One region of the Mixta sp. BE291 genome, then DNA from elsewhere that is predicted to be linked to it. Evidence: predicted binding sites of a transcription regulator. Region 1 holds the regulator's gene; each other region holds the start of a gene.
The links. Region 1 encodes sigma-54, which starts transcription at its own class of promoters, with help from an activator protein. Its sites were predicted from a motif close to GTTGGCACANNTTTCGCTNT; they were not measured.

Region 1 (5,420 bases):
ACGCGCCTACATCGTCAGTCAGGGGCGTTTAATCGCCCATGGGACGCCGGAAGCGATCCTCGCCGACGAACAAGTGAAACGTGTCTACTTGGGTGAAGAGTTCAGACTCTGATATGGTGTCAGTTATCACGGTGTTTTATCAGGAATCTTTATTCTGAATATGAAGCAAGGTTTGCAACTCAGGCTCAGTCAACAGCTGGCGATGACGCCGCAGCTACAGCAGGCGATTCGTTTGCTGCAGCTTTCTACGCTGGAACTGCAACAGGAGATACAGCTGGCGCTGGAGAGTAATCCGTTGCTTGAGCAGACCGATATCCATGAGGAAGTCGACACACGCGAGTATGCCGAGAGCGAAGCGCTCGATACGCGTGAGGCGCTTGAGCAGAAGGATATGCCGGAAGAGTTGCCGCTGGATGCCACCTGGGACGAAATCTATACCGCCGGGACGCCGTCAGGCACCGGCAATGATTATCGTGATGATGAGCTACCGGTTTATCAGGGCGAGACCACGCAAACCTTGCAGGATTACCTGATGTGGCAGGTGGAGCTGACGCCGTTTAGCGATACCGATCGCGCGATTGCCACCTCAATTGTCGATGCCATTGACGATACTGGCTATTTGACCGTGACGCTGGATGAGATCCGCGACAGCATCGGCGATGAGGATGTGGCGCTGGATGAGGTCGAAGCGGTGCTGAAGCGCGTTCAGCGTTTCGATCCGGTTGGCGTCGGCGCGCGTAACCTGCGTGACTGCCTGCTGGTGCAGCTTTCGCAATTCACGCGCGATACGCCTTTTCTTGCTGAGGCGCAGCTGATTGTCGATCACTATCTCGATCTGCTGGCGAACCATGACTTCCGCAGCCTGATGCGCGTGACGCGCCTGAAAGAAGAGGTGCTGAAAGCCGCGCTGGCGCTGATTCAGTCGCTGGATCCACGCCCTGGTCAGTCAGTTAACACCCGCGAGCCAGAATATGTCATTCCTGATGTGCTGGTGCGTAAAGCGGGCAACCGCTGGACGGTTGAGTTAAACGGCGACAGCGTGCCCCGCCTGCAAATCAATCAGCAATATGCCGCGCTGGGCAGCTCAGCGCGTAGCGACAGCGATAGTCAGTTTATCCGCACCAATTTGCAGGATGCGAAATGGCTGATTAAAAGTCTGGAAAGCCGCAACGATACGCTGTTAAAAGTCACGCGCTGCATTGTTGAGCAGCAGCAGGCTTTTTTTGAACAGGGCGAAGAATTTATGCGTCCGATGGTGCTGGCCGATATTGCGCAGGCCGTTGATATGCATGAATCCACCATTTCCCGCGTTACCACGCAAAAATATCTGCACAGCCCACGCGGCATTTTCGAACTGAAATACTTTTTCTCCAGCCATGTGAATACCGAAGGCGGCGGCGAAGCGTCGTCCACCGCCATTCGTGCGCTGGTGAAAAAGCTGATCTCGGCGGAAAACCCCGCCAAACCGCTAAGCGACAGTAAGCTGACCAGCATGTTGTCTGAACAAGGCATTATGGTGGCGCGCCGCACCGTCGCGAAGTACCGCGAGTCTTTATCCATCCCGCCATCAAACCAGCGCAAACAATTGGTTTGATCATCACTGAGAAGGAAGACGCTATGCAACTCAATATTACCGGGCAACACGTTGAAATCACGACCGCTTTACGTGATTTTGTGAACACCAAATTTGCCAAGCTGGCGCAATATTCCGACCGAATAACCCAGGTTCATATTGTGCTAAAGGTAGAAAGAGTGCAGCAAATAGCGGAGGCGACGGTGCATGTCAGCGGCGGCGAGCTGCACGCAACGTCGGAAGCTGATGATATGTACGCGGCGATTGATGGCTTAATTGATAAGTTGGCGCGCCAGCTAACCAAACATAAAGACAAGTTAAAACAACACTAATCTTCACACCGCTGAAGGAAAAACAGGTCGTTACGTTGCCGGATACGGTAACATGCGCAGACCGGGGGCGAGCTTTTTCGCCCCGTTTTTCCATTCACGCAGGCTGGCGAAGTTTTTGCTGCTTTTCTCGTTGCAAGACGCGTAAAGTAGCGCGATATGCCAGTAAATGTGAACACGCAAGTGAAACTATGATGAATAACGAACTCTCACTGGAACTCAGCTCTGTACTTAGTCTTGACTGTACCCGCAGCGGCGTGCATTGCCAGAGTAAAAAGCGGGCACTGGAAATCATCAGTGAACTGGCCGCCAAACAGCTCAACCTGCCCCATCAGACAGTTTTTGAAGCTATTCTGACGCGCGAACGCATGGGCAGTACCGGCATCGGTAACGGTATTGCTATCCCTCATGGCAAGCTGGAAGAGGATACGCTGCGTGCCGTTGGCGTGTTTATCCGCCTCGATCAACCTATTGCTTTTGACGCCATTGATAACCAGCCGGTGGATTTGCTGTTTGCCTTGCTGGTACCGGCGGATCAATGTAAAACACATCTACATACCCTTTCACTGGTAGCAAAACGACTGGCTGACAAAACCGTTTGCCGTCGTTTGCGGGCTGCGCAAAGCGATGAAGAGCTGTATGAAATCATCACGGCGCCGCCAGAAGAAAATCACTAATTAGTCAGCTTGCACTTTTGCCCGTGCCGGGTTGCCTGGTTATCACGGGTTGAATGGGGAGATAACTTAATGGTGCTGATGATCGTCAGCGGTCGTTCAGGCTCAGGGAAATCCGTCGCGTTACGCGCGCTGGAAGATATGGGTTTTTATTGTGTCGATAACCTGCCGGTCACGTTATTGCCGGAGCTGGCAAGCTCGCTGGTCGAACGCAATATTTCTGCGGCGGTCAGTATTGATGTCCGCAATATGCCGGAATCGCCAGACGTGCTGGAAAAAGCGTTAACCAGCCTGCCCAATAGCTTTTCACCTCAGCTGCTGTTTCTGGATGCCGATCGCAATACCTTGATCCGCCGCTACAGCGACACGCGTCGTCTGCATCCGCTCTCCAGTAAAAATCTTTCGCTGGAAAGCGCCATTGATGAAGAGAACGATCTGTTAGAGCCGTTACGCTCACGCGCCGATCTGATTGTTGATACCTCGGAAATGTCGGTGCATGAATTAGCGGAAATGTTGCGTACCCGCCTGCTCGGCAAACGCGAGCGTGAACTGACCATGGTGTTCGAGTCGTTTGGCTACAAGCACGGTATTCCTATCGATGCCGATTACGTGTTTGACGTGCGCTTTCTGCCGAACCCCCATTGGGATCCAAAGCTGCGCCCGATGACCGGCCTTGATCGTCCCGTGGCCGCCTTCCTCGATCGCCATACGGAAGTACATAACTTTATCTATCAGACGCGCAGTTATCTGGAACTCTGGCTGCCAATGCTGGAAACCAATAATCGCAGCTACTTAACCGTCGCCATTGGCTGTACTGGCGGTAAGCATCGTTCTGTTTATATTGCCGAACAGTTAGCGGATTACTTCCGCTCACGCGGGAAAAATGTTCAGTCCCGCCATCGTACGCTGGAAAAACGCAAATCATGACCGTCAGGCAAACCGTTGAAATCAAAAATAAGTTGGGCATGCATGCGCGCCCGGCCATGAAGCTGTTTGAGCTGGTACAAAGTTTTGATGCTGAAGTGCTGCTACGCAATGAGGCGGGCACCGAAGCTGAAGCCAGCAGCGTTATCGCCCTGTTGATGCTCGATTCGGCTAAAGGCGGTCATATTGAGATTGAAGCCAGCGGCCCGCAGGAGCAACAGGCGCTGGCCGCCGTGATCGAACTGTTTGAGGCGGGTTTCGACGAAGAGTAACGTTACAGTTTATGCTGTTGGATAAATCTCACGCCGCCCAGCTGACGCATCTGCCGCATAATCCACGCCTGACGCTGACGCACATAGCCTGAAGGCGCATCGGCGCGAAAGCGCAGCGGGTTCGGCAGCACCGCCGCCAGCAGCGCCGCCTCTGATAGCGTTAGCTGGCTGGCGGATTTATGAAAATAGCGCTGTGAAGCGGCTTCCACGCCATAGATGCCATCGCCAAATTCAGCAATATTTAAATAGACGGTAATAATACGCTTTTTGCTCCACACGCTCTCCAGCCCCAGCGTGAGTCCCGCCTCCAGCCCTTTACGCAGCCAGCTGCGCCCATCCCACAGAAACAAATTTTTCGCCGTTTGCTGCGATAATGTGGAAGCGCCACGCATACGGCCGTTCTGATTATCGAGCACCGATTCAATCGCTTCGACATCAAAACCCCAATGAGACGGAAATTTTTGATCTTCAGCGGCAATCACCGCCAGCGGCATCCATGGCGAAATCTTATCTCTGGCGACCCAGTCAGAATGCGCAACCCAGGAAAAATCACCGCTTAGCCACGCCGAAACCTGACGTTCTGCCATAACGGCGGAAAACGGCACCGGCAAAAAGGCAAAAAGTGCAATGCCTGCCAGCCAGACGCCAACGATAGCGATCACCACGCGCGCCAGCCAGCGCCGGGTTATGCTTAGGATCCCCCCTTTATTTTTCTTCATTTTCTCTCTTCCATTACTGTTTTTTTCACTTATTAATCACGGTTGTTATTGCTTTCTTTTGCCCGGTCAGCCGCAGGCGTAAACGTCGCTAAAAAACGGTTTTTTCTCTCTTTATTTTCTGATTCATAAGTTCAGAGCTTGTAAAATTCTTGTTACATCAAAGAGTTCCGCCTCGAAGGAATCGGTTCCAAAGTTTAACCCCTTTGCTACTTTATGGCGAATAGGCCAAAAAATGCGCTGGTGAATCATCAGAAAAAACATTTAAATAATTTATAATTAGGGTGATAAACCAACATCAGAAAGGGCAAAAACACAAAATTAACTGAAGTAAATTACGCTATAACCAGCGCTAAGATCTCCTTTTCGCTCTTTTAATTGATCTTTTTTGTGCCTTTGTTTACAAGTCATTACTGGCAAGTAAATAATACACCTTAAGCCCCATGGCGGCGCTATTTACCTCCGTTTCTCCACTATTACCCCAGCGGGATAAAACCTTTAAATCTAGTTACTTAAATAGATAACAGCACAAACTAAATCAGGGGTTCCTGATAAAAAGGGATAACTTAAGCCTGGCTTCTTAAGATGCAAAGATTTTTGCAATGAAATCCTTTACAAAAACTCGAATTGACGCCAAGATAGGGCCTCAGTTAATTCCTTACTTGACTGTGTTAGCAAATTAATGTTTTCTGTATGCAGACGCTGGCGCACATCACATATTTTAATGAATCATTTAACAGATACGTTGAGATTTGCTAAGGTGTGACAAAGCGTTACCCAATACCATGCTTGTGCCGCTTGTTAACTCTTTTAAGAAATGGCCTGAGCAAACCTTTTCCCTGGTGTTGGCGCAGTATTCGCGCACCCCGGCACAAGCCGGGGTCATTTTTTTCAACGTCCCGCTTCCTGTTGTTCAATCCATTCACGTAATA
Region 2 (5,420 bases), on a different contig from region 1:
TTCTCGGTCGCGCCAATGCCGACCGTGGTGCGCTGACGCCAGAACTCCTCCAGCAACAGCTCGCCGTGCTGGTTATAAAAGGCGAGCTGACCGCGCTGGTTCAGCGTGGCGGTAATATTGCCATTACGCAGGCTAAGCGTTTCACTGCCCTGCGTAATCTCTACCGGCAGCGGCGTGGTCGGCAGTAGCGCCCAGTCGGTATCCACAATCTGAGGCTGACAGCTGGCACGCACCCGCAGGCTATTTTCGCCCCACGGCTCGATAATCAGCGTTTGACGATCGAACTGCCAGATAAGACGCTGTGATTCGGCACGTAATTCACTCATGACAACTCCTGTGGCTGCAAAGCGTTTGGCCCGGTAGCGGGCTGCGCCGCCACGGTTTTATGGTGGTTAATTTGGCGCATCGTCTCGTCATTCAGCCGATACCAGCGCATAGTCAGCGCGCTACACAGTGAAAGCGCGCCCGGCACCAGGGAAAAGAGCGCGATAATGGCCAGAATGGCGGCAGGCTGCTGCTGCGGGGCCTGTGCCACGTAGCCGCTCAGGCCCAACGTCCAGCCGACAATCGCGCCGCTCACCGCCATACCCATTTTCAGCACCGCCAGCAGCGTAGAGAAAATAGTGCCGTCCATGCGTTTACCCTGCCGATATTCGCCGTAGTCCACCACGTCGGACATCATGACCCACATCAGCGTGGTGGTAACCTGATAGAAGCTGGAAACGATAAAGGTCATCCCGACCAGCAGCGTTAGCGTTGGCGGCAGGAAAAATATCGCGATGCTTAACACACCGCAGGCTACGGCGCTGAAAGTAAAGGCGGTCAGCTTGCTGTGGCGTCGCGTCATCCATTTCGCCAGCCCGCTGCCGACGCTCTTACCGACAATATGCGCCGCCAGCAGCCACATAAACAAACTGGCATCATTGAGATACCAGGTGACGTAATACATCATCGCTCCAAGACGTACCACGCCGAAGGCGATATTAAAGAACACCAGCAGTGCGACAATACGCCATTGATCGTTGCGCAGCAGATCGCGTAGATCGGTGCGGAAATTTTCATGGGTGCTTTTTACGCTGACGCGCTCACGCGTATTGAAAAAGCACAGCAGGAACATTATCGACGCCAGGCTCGCCATCACCGCCATCGCGCTGAAATAGCCGTCCAGCTTGTTGCCGCCGCCCAGCCATTCCGCCAGCGGAATCATTAAAAACGTGGACATCGCGCCGCCCAGCGTGGCGAGGAAAAAGCGCCAGGATTGCAGCGAGACACGCTGTGAATCGTCAGAGGTGATGATTGCGCCCATCGAACAGTAGGGAATATTGATGGCGGTATAGAGCAGCATCATCAGACAGTAGGTGACGCTGGCGTAAACCATTTTGCCGGTCAGCGTCAGCGAGGCCGGGACGGCATAAATCAGCAGACAGCTAATGCCAAACGGCACCGCCAGCCAGAGCAGCCAGGGGCGAAATTTCCCCCAGCGCGTATGGGTGCGATCGGCGATCAGGCCCATCGCCGGATCGACGATCGCATCGGCAACACGCGCCAGCAGAAACAGCGTGCCGACAAACACCGCCGGTAAGCCGACCACGTCGGTATAATAGAAGGTAAGGAAAATAATGACGTTTTCCAGGCCGATATGGCTCGCCATATCGCCCAGACCGTAACTGACTTTTTCTTTAACCGATAAGGTTGCTCGCATTTTGGTCCGCCTTGTTCGTTTGAAAAGGAGCACCTTCCCTGGCTCAGACGTTCAGTTATAGGGAGCCAGGCAATCAGCAACAATTGCGGGATCTGATTAAAGTCTTATGTTTTTTACTTTATGTGATACGGGTAACAACGTTACTTCAGCGCCAGTCGCCGCGCCAGGCGATGCAAATTGCCCGCATCCATTTCCAGCCGTCGGGCGCAGGCGGCCCAGTTATTATCGCTGGCCTGTAGCGCCTGTAAAATATACTGGCGCTGAAAATCGCGCGTGGCGTCCTGCAGGCTTTGCGGCGACAGGGCCTCGGCCTGCGGCAATGCCTCGGCAGGAACGTCCGCCGCGTTATCCAGTGAAAAATGGTGTGGCATCAGCAGAATATCGCCGCTGCGGGCATCCGCCTGCGCAACAATGGTAGCGCGATAGATTGCATGCTCCAGCTCGCGGATATTGCCCGGCCAGCCGTAGCTACTGAGCATGCTGCGCGCCGCCGCGCTCAGCGCGATATGCTCCAGACCAAATTTCACCCGGCATTTTTCACAGAAGTAACCGGCCAGCAAAATAATATCTTCGCCGCGTTCGCGCAGCGCGGGCACCTGCAGCGGGAAAACGCTCAGGCGATGATAGAGATCGGCGCGGAAGCTGCCCTCCGCCACCGCCTGACGCAGATCGCGGTTAGTGGCGGCCAGGATGCGTACATCCACTTTCAGATGGCGATCTTCACCGACGCGCTGCAAATCGCCATATTGCAATACGCGCAACAGCTTGGCCTGCAAAGTTAGCGACAACTCACCGATTTCATCCAGAAACAGCGTGCCGTTATCGGCCATTTCAAATTTGCCGGTACGATCGTGTACCGCGCCGGTAAAGGCGCCTTTGACGTGCCCGAACAGCTCGCTTTCCGCCACCGTTTCCGGCAGCGCTGCGCAGTTCAGATAAATTAACGGGCTGGCCGCGCGCGCCGACTGGCGATGCAGCGCCTGCGCCACCAGCTCCTTGCCGACGCCGGTTTCACCGCTGATCAGCACGTTAAGATCGGTTGGCGCGACCACGGTAATCTCTTTTTTCAGCTGCTGCATTGGCAGCGACTCGCCGATCATTTCGTTGCCGTCGCTGACGCTTTGCCGCTGGTTGCCAGGCGTAAAGGCGTTGCCCGGCTGCTCCAGCTGCTCCAACAGCAGCGCATTGCTCAGCGCGCTGCCGACCAGGCTCGCCACTACGCGTAACTCTTCATCGCTGTAATCATCAAACTGGCTGGCGTTCATGCCGTCCAGCGTCAGCGCGCCGATCAGATCTTGCCCGGAAAACAGCGGCAGCCCGACGCAGGCGTGAACATGCAGCTCATGCCGTTCGGGAATCAGGCCATCATAGGGATCGGGTAAATCGCTGTCGGCAGGAAAACGCACCACGTCACCGGCGCGGGCGATGGCTTCCAGACGCGGGTGCGCCTCGATTTTAAAGCGCCGTCCCATCACATCCGGCGCCAAACCGGCCGTCGCCAGCGGGCGAAAATGCTGCGCCTCATAGCGTAATAGCGCGGTGGCATCGCACCGCAGCAGATGGTGAATGCTACCGATCATCCGGTTAAAGCGATCGGAGCGGGAAAGTCCGTTCTGGATCTCTACCGCCAGTGCGGCGAGGCCTTCAACTGAGATAGTCATGCTGTCGTTTCCACAATGCCATTGTCGAAAACACAATAAACCGCTGTTGTCATTTCAACAACCCTTAAAATAAAAATCTTTAAAAATCAATTAAATAAAAGTTGGCACGCGCTATGCAATAAGTAAGGAAACTTTTTTATGATGAACATGGTGAGGAACTAAAATGAGCATTCACGTTAAAAATAACATTACCTGGGTAGGCCAACGTGACTGGGAAGTACGTGATTTTCACGGCACCGAATATAAAACGCTGCGCGGCAGCAGCTATAACAGCTATCTGATCAAAGAAGAGAAAAACGTACTGATCGATACCGTTGACCATAAATTCAGCCGTGAGTTTGTCACCAACCTGATGCAGGAAATCGATCTGGACAAGCTCGATTACATCATTATTAACCATGCGGAAGAAGACCACGCCGGTGCGCTAACCGAGCTGATGTCGCATATCCCCAATACGCCGATTTACTGCACCGAAAACGCCATTGACTCCATTAACGGTCATCACCATCACCCGGAATGGAACTTCAACGTGGTGAAAACCGGCGACTCGCTGGATATTGGTAACGGCAAGAAACTGATTTTCGTGGAAACGCCGATGCTGCACTGGCCGGACAGCATGATGACCTATATGACGGAAGATGCGGTGCTGTTCAGTAATGACGCCTTCGGTCAACACTATTGCGATGAACATCTGTTCAATGACGAAGTGGATCAGACCGAACTGTTTGAGCAGTGCCAGCGCTACTATGCCAACATCCTGACGCCGTTCAGCCGCCTGGTTACGCCAAAAATCACTGAAATCCTGGGCTTTAATCTGCCGGTCAGCATGATCGCCACCTCGCACGGCGTGGTATGGCGCGACAACCCAACCCAGATCGTTGAGCTTTACCTGAAATGGGCGGCGGATTATCAGGAAGATCGCATCACTATCTTCTACGACACCATGTCCAACAACACCCGCATGATGGCGAATGCCATTGCTCAGGGCATTAACGAAGTTGACCCACGCGTAGCGGTGAAAATCTTTAACGTCGCACGCAGCGATAAAAATGAAGTGCTGACCAACGTCTTCCGCTCAAAAGGCGTGCTGGTGGGCACTTCCACTATGAACAATGTGATGATGCCGAAAATCGCCGGTCTGGTAGAAGAGATAACCGGTCTGCGCTTCCGTAACAAACGCGCCAGCGCCTTCGGCTCACACGGCTGGAGCGGCGGCGCGGTGGATCGTCTTTCTACCCGTTTACAGGATGCGGGCTTTGAGATGTCCCTGAGCCTGAAAACAAAATGGCGTCCGGACGGCAAAGCGCTGGAACTGTGCCGCGAACATGGCCGCGCTATTGCCCGCCAGTGGGCGCTCTCTCCGCTGCCGGAAAAAGCACAGCCGCAAGCAGCCGCTGAACCTGCCGCCGCGCTGGATGTCGCCGTGAACGCCGCACCGGAAAGCGCCAGCAACAGCACCGCGGCCGACGCAGGTCAGAAGATGATTTGCAGCGTTTGCCTGTGGATCTATGACCCGGCAACCGGCGAAGATTCTCAGGATGTGGCACCGGGTACCGCCTGGTCTGACGTACCGGACGATTTTCTCTGCCCGGAATGCGGCATGGGTAAAGACGTTTTTGACCCGTACGAGGGCTAATACTATGTCATCAGAAATTATTATTATCGGTTCGGGCTTTGCCGCCCGACAGCTGATTAAAAACCTGCGTCAGCAAAACAAAGAGGTGGCTATCCGCCTGATCGCCGCCGACAGCTGTGACGAATATCATAAGCCAGAGTTGAGTCACGTTTTCTCTCTGGCACAGCGGGCCGATGATTTGACCCGCGTCACCGCCGCTGACTACGCAGAGAAAAACAACGTCATGTTGCATCCGCATACGCGGGTCACGCGCATTGACGCCGCCGCGCATCGCATTGAGACCACGGCGGGCGACTTCTCTTATGGCAAGCTGGTGCTGGCCACCGGAGCCGAGGCGCTGGTGCCGCCCATCAGCGGTAATGAGCTGATGTATACCCTGAACAGCCAGCAGGAATATCGCCGTTGTGAGGAAGATTTGCAG
Region 3 (5,420 bases), on a different contig from region 1:
ATGGGCATATCTCGCTGCAGGGTGATGATTTATTACGCCAGCGTGATGCGCTGGAAGCGGAAGGCATTGAAATAAGTGACGATGGGCAGGTGGATTTGGCGCGCTATCGTTGGCAGTGGTAAAGGCCAGCAACGCTGGCCTGATAAACGTCTTTAATAACTGGTTGGTGCCGGTACCGATGAGGATGGCGTGACCTGCGTTGGCGAGGTTGCCGGCACGGTCGTCGCTGCGCCGCTTTGGGTCGGCATGGCAACCGACGTTGCAGGCACCAGCGTTAAATCAATCTTCTTCCCGCCATCATTAATTGCCGGTTTAACCGACTCGGTCATAAAAATGACCTTATTATCCAGCGTGATCGCAGCACTTAACAGAATCCGCGCGTCAGGCTGAATATCGGCTGGGTTAAATGGCAAGGTGAAGTGGAAAGGCGCCTGCTTGCCTTCGGTCAACACCACACGCTGCGCCAGCACTTTGGCCGGGGCGTTAGCTAGCGAGGCGTCTGACAGCGTAACCGTCAAGGCGGCATCGGGCGGCAATGCGACTTTCTGTTGAATATAAATGGAACCGCTCACGTTTGGCTGGGCAATAACCGGTTTTCCTGATAACTCTGCGCCCGGCGTTGGAACGGGAATATTTGCACTTTTATCTGCACAACCTGCAAGGGCAACGGCCAGCGCTGCTCCGCTCATTACATGCCAGAATTTCATTGATAACCTCTCCTTCTGATCAATGTCGTGTCGGCGACAAATTGGCCGAAACAGCTATAAGACGCTGTATGTGCTTAATTCTGGCACAGGATCCGCTTTTTTGCCTGGCAGTGGCGGCGTTCATTTTTATTAACTGAACCTTTAGCGTCTGGCAGAGTTGCAGGCGCTGGTCGGATCTCGCAAACTAAACCGGTAACGTTATCGAGGAACCGCTTATGAGCCAGGCTTTAAAAAACTTAGTTACGTTGTTGCAGCTGGAAAAACTAGAAGAGGGCCTGTTTCGCGGCCAAAGCGAAGATTTGGGCCTGCGCCAGGTATTTGGTGGTCAGGTCGTTGGCCAGGCTCTGCATGCTGCCAAGCAAACCGTGCCTGTCGAACGTAATATTCACTCTTTTCATAGCTACTTTTTACGGCCCGGCGACAGCCAGAAAGCGATTATTTACGATGTCGAAACGCTGCGTGATGGTCACAGTTTTAGCGCCCGCCGCGTTGCCGCCATCCAAAACGGCCAGCCTATTTTCTATATGACTGCCTCTTTCCAGGCGCCGGAGCCCGGTTTTGAACATCAAAAGCCGATGCCTGAAGTCCCAGGCCCGGAAGGCTTACCCAGCGAAACGGAAATTGCCCAACAGCTGGCCGCCATGATCCCGGAGAAAGTCCGCGCGAAATTCCTTGCTGAGAAACCATTCGATATTCGTCCGGTCACCTTCCATAACCCGTTAAAAGGCCACGTTGACGCGCCGACGCGCCAGGTGTGGCTACGCGCCAATGGTGCGATGCCTGATGACGCCTCTGTCCACCAATATTTGCTGGGCTACGCTTCCGACCTCAACTTTCTTCCGGTGGCGCTTCAGCCGCATGGCAAAGGTTTTCTTGAGCCGGGCATGCAGGTAGCCACAATCGATCACTCGATGTGGTTTCATCGCGCCATCAATTTAAACCAGTGGCTGTTATACAGTGTGGAAAGCACGTCCGCCTCAGGCGCGCGTGGCTTTGTTCGTGGCGAGTTTTATACCCAGGAAGGTGTCTTGGTGGCGTCCACCGTACAGGAAGGCGTTATGCGGCAACGCAGTTAAGGCAAAAAAGGACGATGCCAGGCATCGTCCTGTGCTTCTGCTTAGCGCCATTTACTGATTATAGGCGTTCTCGCCGTGGCTATTAACATCAAGCCCTTCGCGCTCCTGCTCTTCCGGCACGCGCAGCCCCACCAGCATATCCGCAACTTTGAAACCGATAAAAGCGACCACGCCGGTCCAGGCGATGGTTAACACAACGCTCAGGAGCTGTACCCAAATTTGATGTCCCATGGTGACGCCCTCGGCATAGCCGACGCCGCCCAGCGACGAAGAGGCAAAAACGCCGGTCAGAATACAGCCGATAATGCCGCAAACGCCATGTACGCCAAATACGTCGCAGGGATCGTCAACGCGCAGCCATTTTTTCAGCACCGTAACGCCCCACAGGCCGCCCAGGCCGCCGATCAAGCCAATCATCAGCGCGCCGCCAGGGCCAACGTAGCCGCAGGCAGGCGTAATTGCCACCAGACCTGCGATAAAACCGGAGCTGGCGCCAAGCAACGAGGGCTTGCCACGCAGCGCCCATTCGCCGAAGGTCCATGACAGCACCGCACCCGCCGTCGCTACCACGGTATTCAGGAAGGCCAGCGCCGCAATTTCGTTTGCCGCCGCCGCAGAGCCTGCGTTAAAGCCAAACCAGCCCACGTAAAGGATGGCCGTGCCGGTAAACACCATCGGCAGATTGTGCGGTTTAAACGCTTCTTTGCCAAAGCCTGCGCGTTTCCCTACCAGATAAGCGCCCACCAGACCGGCAACGGCAGCGTTAATATGCACCACGGTTCCGCCAGCAAAATCCAGCGCGCCATCCTGCGCCAGGAAACCGCCCGCCCAGACCATGTGCGCAATAGGCAGGTAAGCCAGCGTCAGCCAGATTGCCACAAAGATCAGAACGGCGGAAAAGCGGATGCGCTCGGCGATGGAGCCAACAATCAGCCCAACGGTAATACAGGCAAAAGAAGCCTGGAACACCACATGAATATATTGATAGAAGGTGCCGCTCAGATCCGTCAGGCTGATGTTCTTCAGCATCAGCCAGTTCAGGCCGCCAAAGAAGTCGTTACCTTCGCTAAACGCCAGCGAATAGCCATACAGCACCCAGATCACGCAAACCATGGCGAAGGTAACGGACACCTGCGTCAGCAGGGAAAGCACGTTTTTAGCACGGATCAGGCCGCCGTAAAACAGCGCAATCCCAGGAATCGTCATAAACAGCACCAGCGCGGTGCAAATCATCATAAAGGCGTTATCCGCCTTATCCGCAACGGCAGGTGCCGCCATCGCCAGCGATGGTAACAGCGCCAGGCCAGCAAGGCCTTTGGTCATTAATTTATTCATTTTATTCCATCCCATCACAATACCCAGAATCCGGCTTACAGAGCGGCTTCGTCAGTTTCACCGGTGCGAATACGGATAACGCGCTGTAGCTCAGCAACAAAAATTTTACCGTCGCCAATTTTGCCGGTGTAGGCCGCCTTGCTGATAACATCAACCACTTCATCCAGTTGATCGTCAGCGATGGCGATATCGATTTTGACCTTCGGCAAAAAATTGACGCTATATTCAGCGCCACGATAGAGTTCGGCATGGCCTTTTTGTCGGCCAAATCCTTTTACCTCTGTGACGGTCAGGCCCTGGATGCCGATAGAAGAGAGCGCTTCGCGCACATCTTCCAGCTTGAATGGCTTGATGACTACGGTAACCAGCTTCATACGCTCCCCTTACTTGATCAGGTTGGTCAGGCATCTGACCTGACAGGAGTAAAGCAAAGGCTGTGCCAGCTATGTCGGAAAGTGAAAACAGCGTGGGGAAAGCGCGCGGTGAGGGTAAAAATGCCCGTTAAGCAGCCAGGCGCAGGTCTGGAGTAAGAAAAAACGCACCTTGATGGTGCGTTATAACCTGATGATGTGCACTGACAGGGAAGAGGCTGACAATCGCGCCTGAAAAAGGTGCAAAACGCGTCAGGTCCCTTCGGCAATGCCCGCAGTCAGTTCACTGCCCGCCTGCTGCAATTGATACATCTGCCAGTAACGTCCCTGCTGCGCCAGCAGCTGAAAGTGCGTGCCGCGCTCAACGGCCTGCCCGCGGTGCAGCACTAAAATCGTATCGGCTTCGGTAATGGTTGAGAGACGATGAGCAATCACCACCAGCGTGGTTTTCTTTCTCACTTCCTGCAGGGCGCGCTGAATCGCCTGCTCGGTGCCGGAATCGATATTGGCCGTCGCCTCATCCAGAATCAGGATTTGCGGCTCAGCCACCAGCACGCGCGCCAGCGCCAGCAGCTGCTTCTGCCCGACCGAGAGATTATTGCCCTGCTCATTCAGGCGCGTATGGATGCCGTCCGTCAGGCCGCGCGCCAGCGCCGCCAGCTGCACCGCTTCCAGCGCCGCCCATACCGCCTGCTCGCTGATATCCCGCCCCAGGGTAACATTGGCAAAAAAGCTGTCTGCCAGCACCACCGGATCCTGCTGCACCATCGCCACGCTCTGACGCAACGCCTGATGGCTGAAGGTTTCCAGCGGGCGTCCATCCAGACAGATACGCCCGTGCGTCACCGGGTAATAGCCCATTAGCAGACTGGCAAGCGTACTTTTGCCGCTGCCGGTATGGCCGACCAGCGCAACAAAGCTGCGTGAAGGAACCTGCAGTGAAATATCCTCCAGCACATTGCGCCCTTCGCGATAGGCAAAGCTAAGATGGTCGATATCGATGCGGCCGCTTTGTAACGGCTGAGCTTGCTGGCCGTAATGCTGACGCGGCGCATCCATTAATTCAAAAATGCGTTCGCCAGCGACGATCGCCTGCTGCAGCATCGATTGCTGCGTCGTTAACTCAATCAACGGTTCATTTAAGCGCCCCAGATAGCTGATGAAGGCGTACAGCACGCCGACCTCAAATACGCCCACCGAGGAGAAACTAAACAGCATCAACAGCCCGCATAAAATGGCGGCGGAAAACAGGCTTAGCAACGGACGCAGCAGAAAACCATCCAGCCGCAGAGTCTCCATACGCGCCAGATAGTGTGAGCGACTCGCCTCCCCTATCCGCTCGCCAAAACGCGCCTGCTGACGGAACTGCTGGATAACGCTCATGCCGTTAATGACTTCATTAAAGCCATTATTGATATCAGCCAGATAGCTGCGAACCCGCCGCACAATCGGCGTACTGTAACGCTGATAAATCAGCATCACCGTTATCACCAGCGGGAAAATCACCACGGCCACCAGCGCCATCTGCCAGTCCAGACTAAACATAGCGACCAGCATGGCGCCAATCAGCGCGGCGCTGCGCAATACGGTCGCCACTACCGTAACCCAGAGATCTTTGATCACTTCGGTATCGTTGGTGACGCGCGAAATAATCTGCCCTACCGGCTGCTGATCGAAGGCGCTGAGAGGCTGACGCAGAGCCGCATCCATAACATCGGAGCGCAGGCGCTGAACCACGCCCACCGCCGCCTGGTTAAACAGCAGCGCCTGCCAGTAATGCAGCAGCGCCGCCAGCGCCTGCAGCAGAATAAACGCGCTCGCCAGGCCAACCGCCAGGGCAATCGGCATATGGTGCTTAGCAATCAGATTATCGATAAAATAGCCAATCAGCACCGGGCCCAGCACTTCAGCCGCAGCCGCGGCCCACAGCA

Region 2: norV (anaerobic nitric oxide reductase flavorubredoxin) is a predicted target of sigma-54. The motif match lies at 3,464-3,483, and genes of this name have one in related genera.
Region 3: glnK (P-II family nitrogen regulator) is a predicted target of sigma-54. The motif match lies at 3,543-3,562, and genes of this name have one in related genera.

Annotation. Positions count from the first base shown of each region.
Region 1 is NZ_JAVDXN010000003.1:496,041-501,460, forward strand. It holds gene lptB (LPS export ABC transporter ATP-binding protein) at 1-112, shown strand, start outside; gene rpoN (RNA polymerase factor sigma-54) at 161-1,594, shown strand; gene hpf (ribosome hibernation promoting factor) at 1,618-1,905, shown strand; gene ptsN (PTS IIA-like nitrogen regulatory protein PtsN) at 2,097-2,579, shown strand; gene rapZ (RNase adapter RapZ) at 2,649-3,503, shown strand; gene npr (PTS phosphocarrier protein NPr) at 3,500-3,772, shown strand; gene mtgA (monofunctional biosynthetic peptidoglycan transglycosylase) at 3,775-4,491, opposite strand; gene arcB (aerobic respiration two-component sensor histidine kinase ArcB) at 5,380-5,420, opposite strand, start outside.
Region 2 is NZ_JAVDXN010000005.1:122,745-128,164, reverse strand. It holds gene J2X14_RS13125 (glycoside hydrolase family 31 protein) at 1-326, opposite strand, end outside; gene J2X14_RS13120 (glycoside-pentoside-hexuronide (GPH):cation symporter) at 323-1,702, opposite strand; gene norR (nitric oxide reductase transcriptional regulator NorR) at 1,843-3,363, opposite strand; gene norV (anaerobic nitric oxide reductase flavorubredoxin) at 3,527-4,999, shown strand; gene norW (NADH:flavorubredoxin reductase NorW) at 5,004-5,420, shown strand, end outside.
Region 3 is NZ_JAVDXN010000005.1:237,241-242,660, reverse strand. It holds gene J2X14_RS13665 (MGMT family protein) at 1-122, shown strand, start outside; gene J2X14_RS13660 (YbaY family lipoprotein) at 153-707, opposite strand; gene tesB (acyl-CoA thioesterase II) at 923-1,783, shown strand; gene amtB (ammonium transporter AmtB) at 1,835-3,118, opposite strand; gene glnK (P-II family nitrogen regulator) at 3,154-3,492, opposite strand; gene J2X14_RS13640 (SmdB family multidrug efflux ABC transporter permease/ATP-binding protein) at 3,742-5,420, opposite strand, start outside.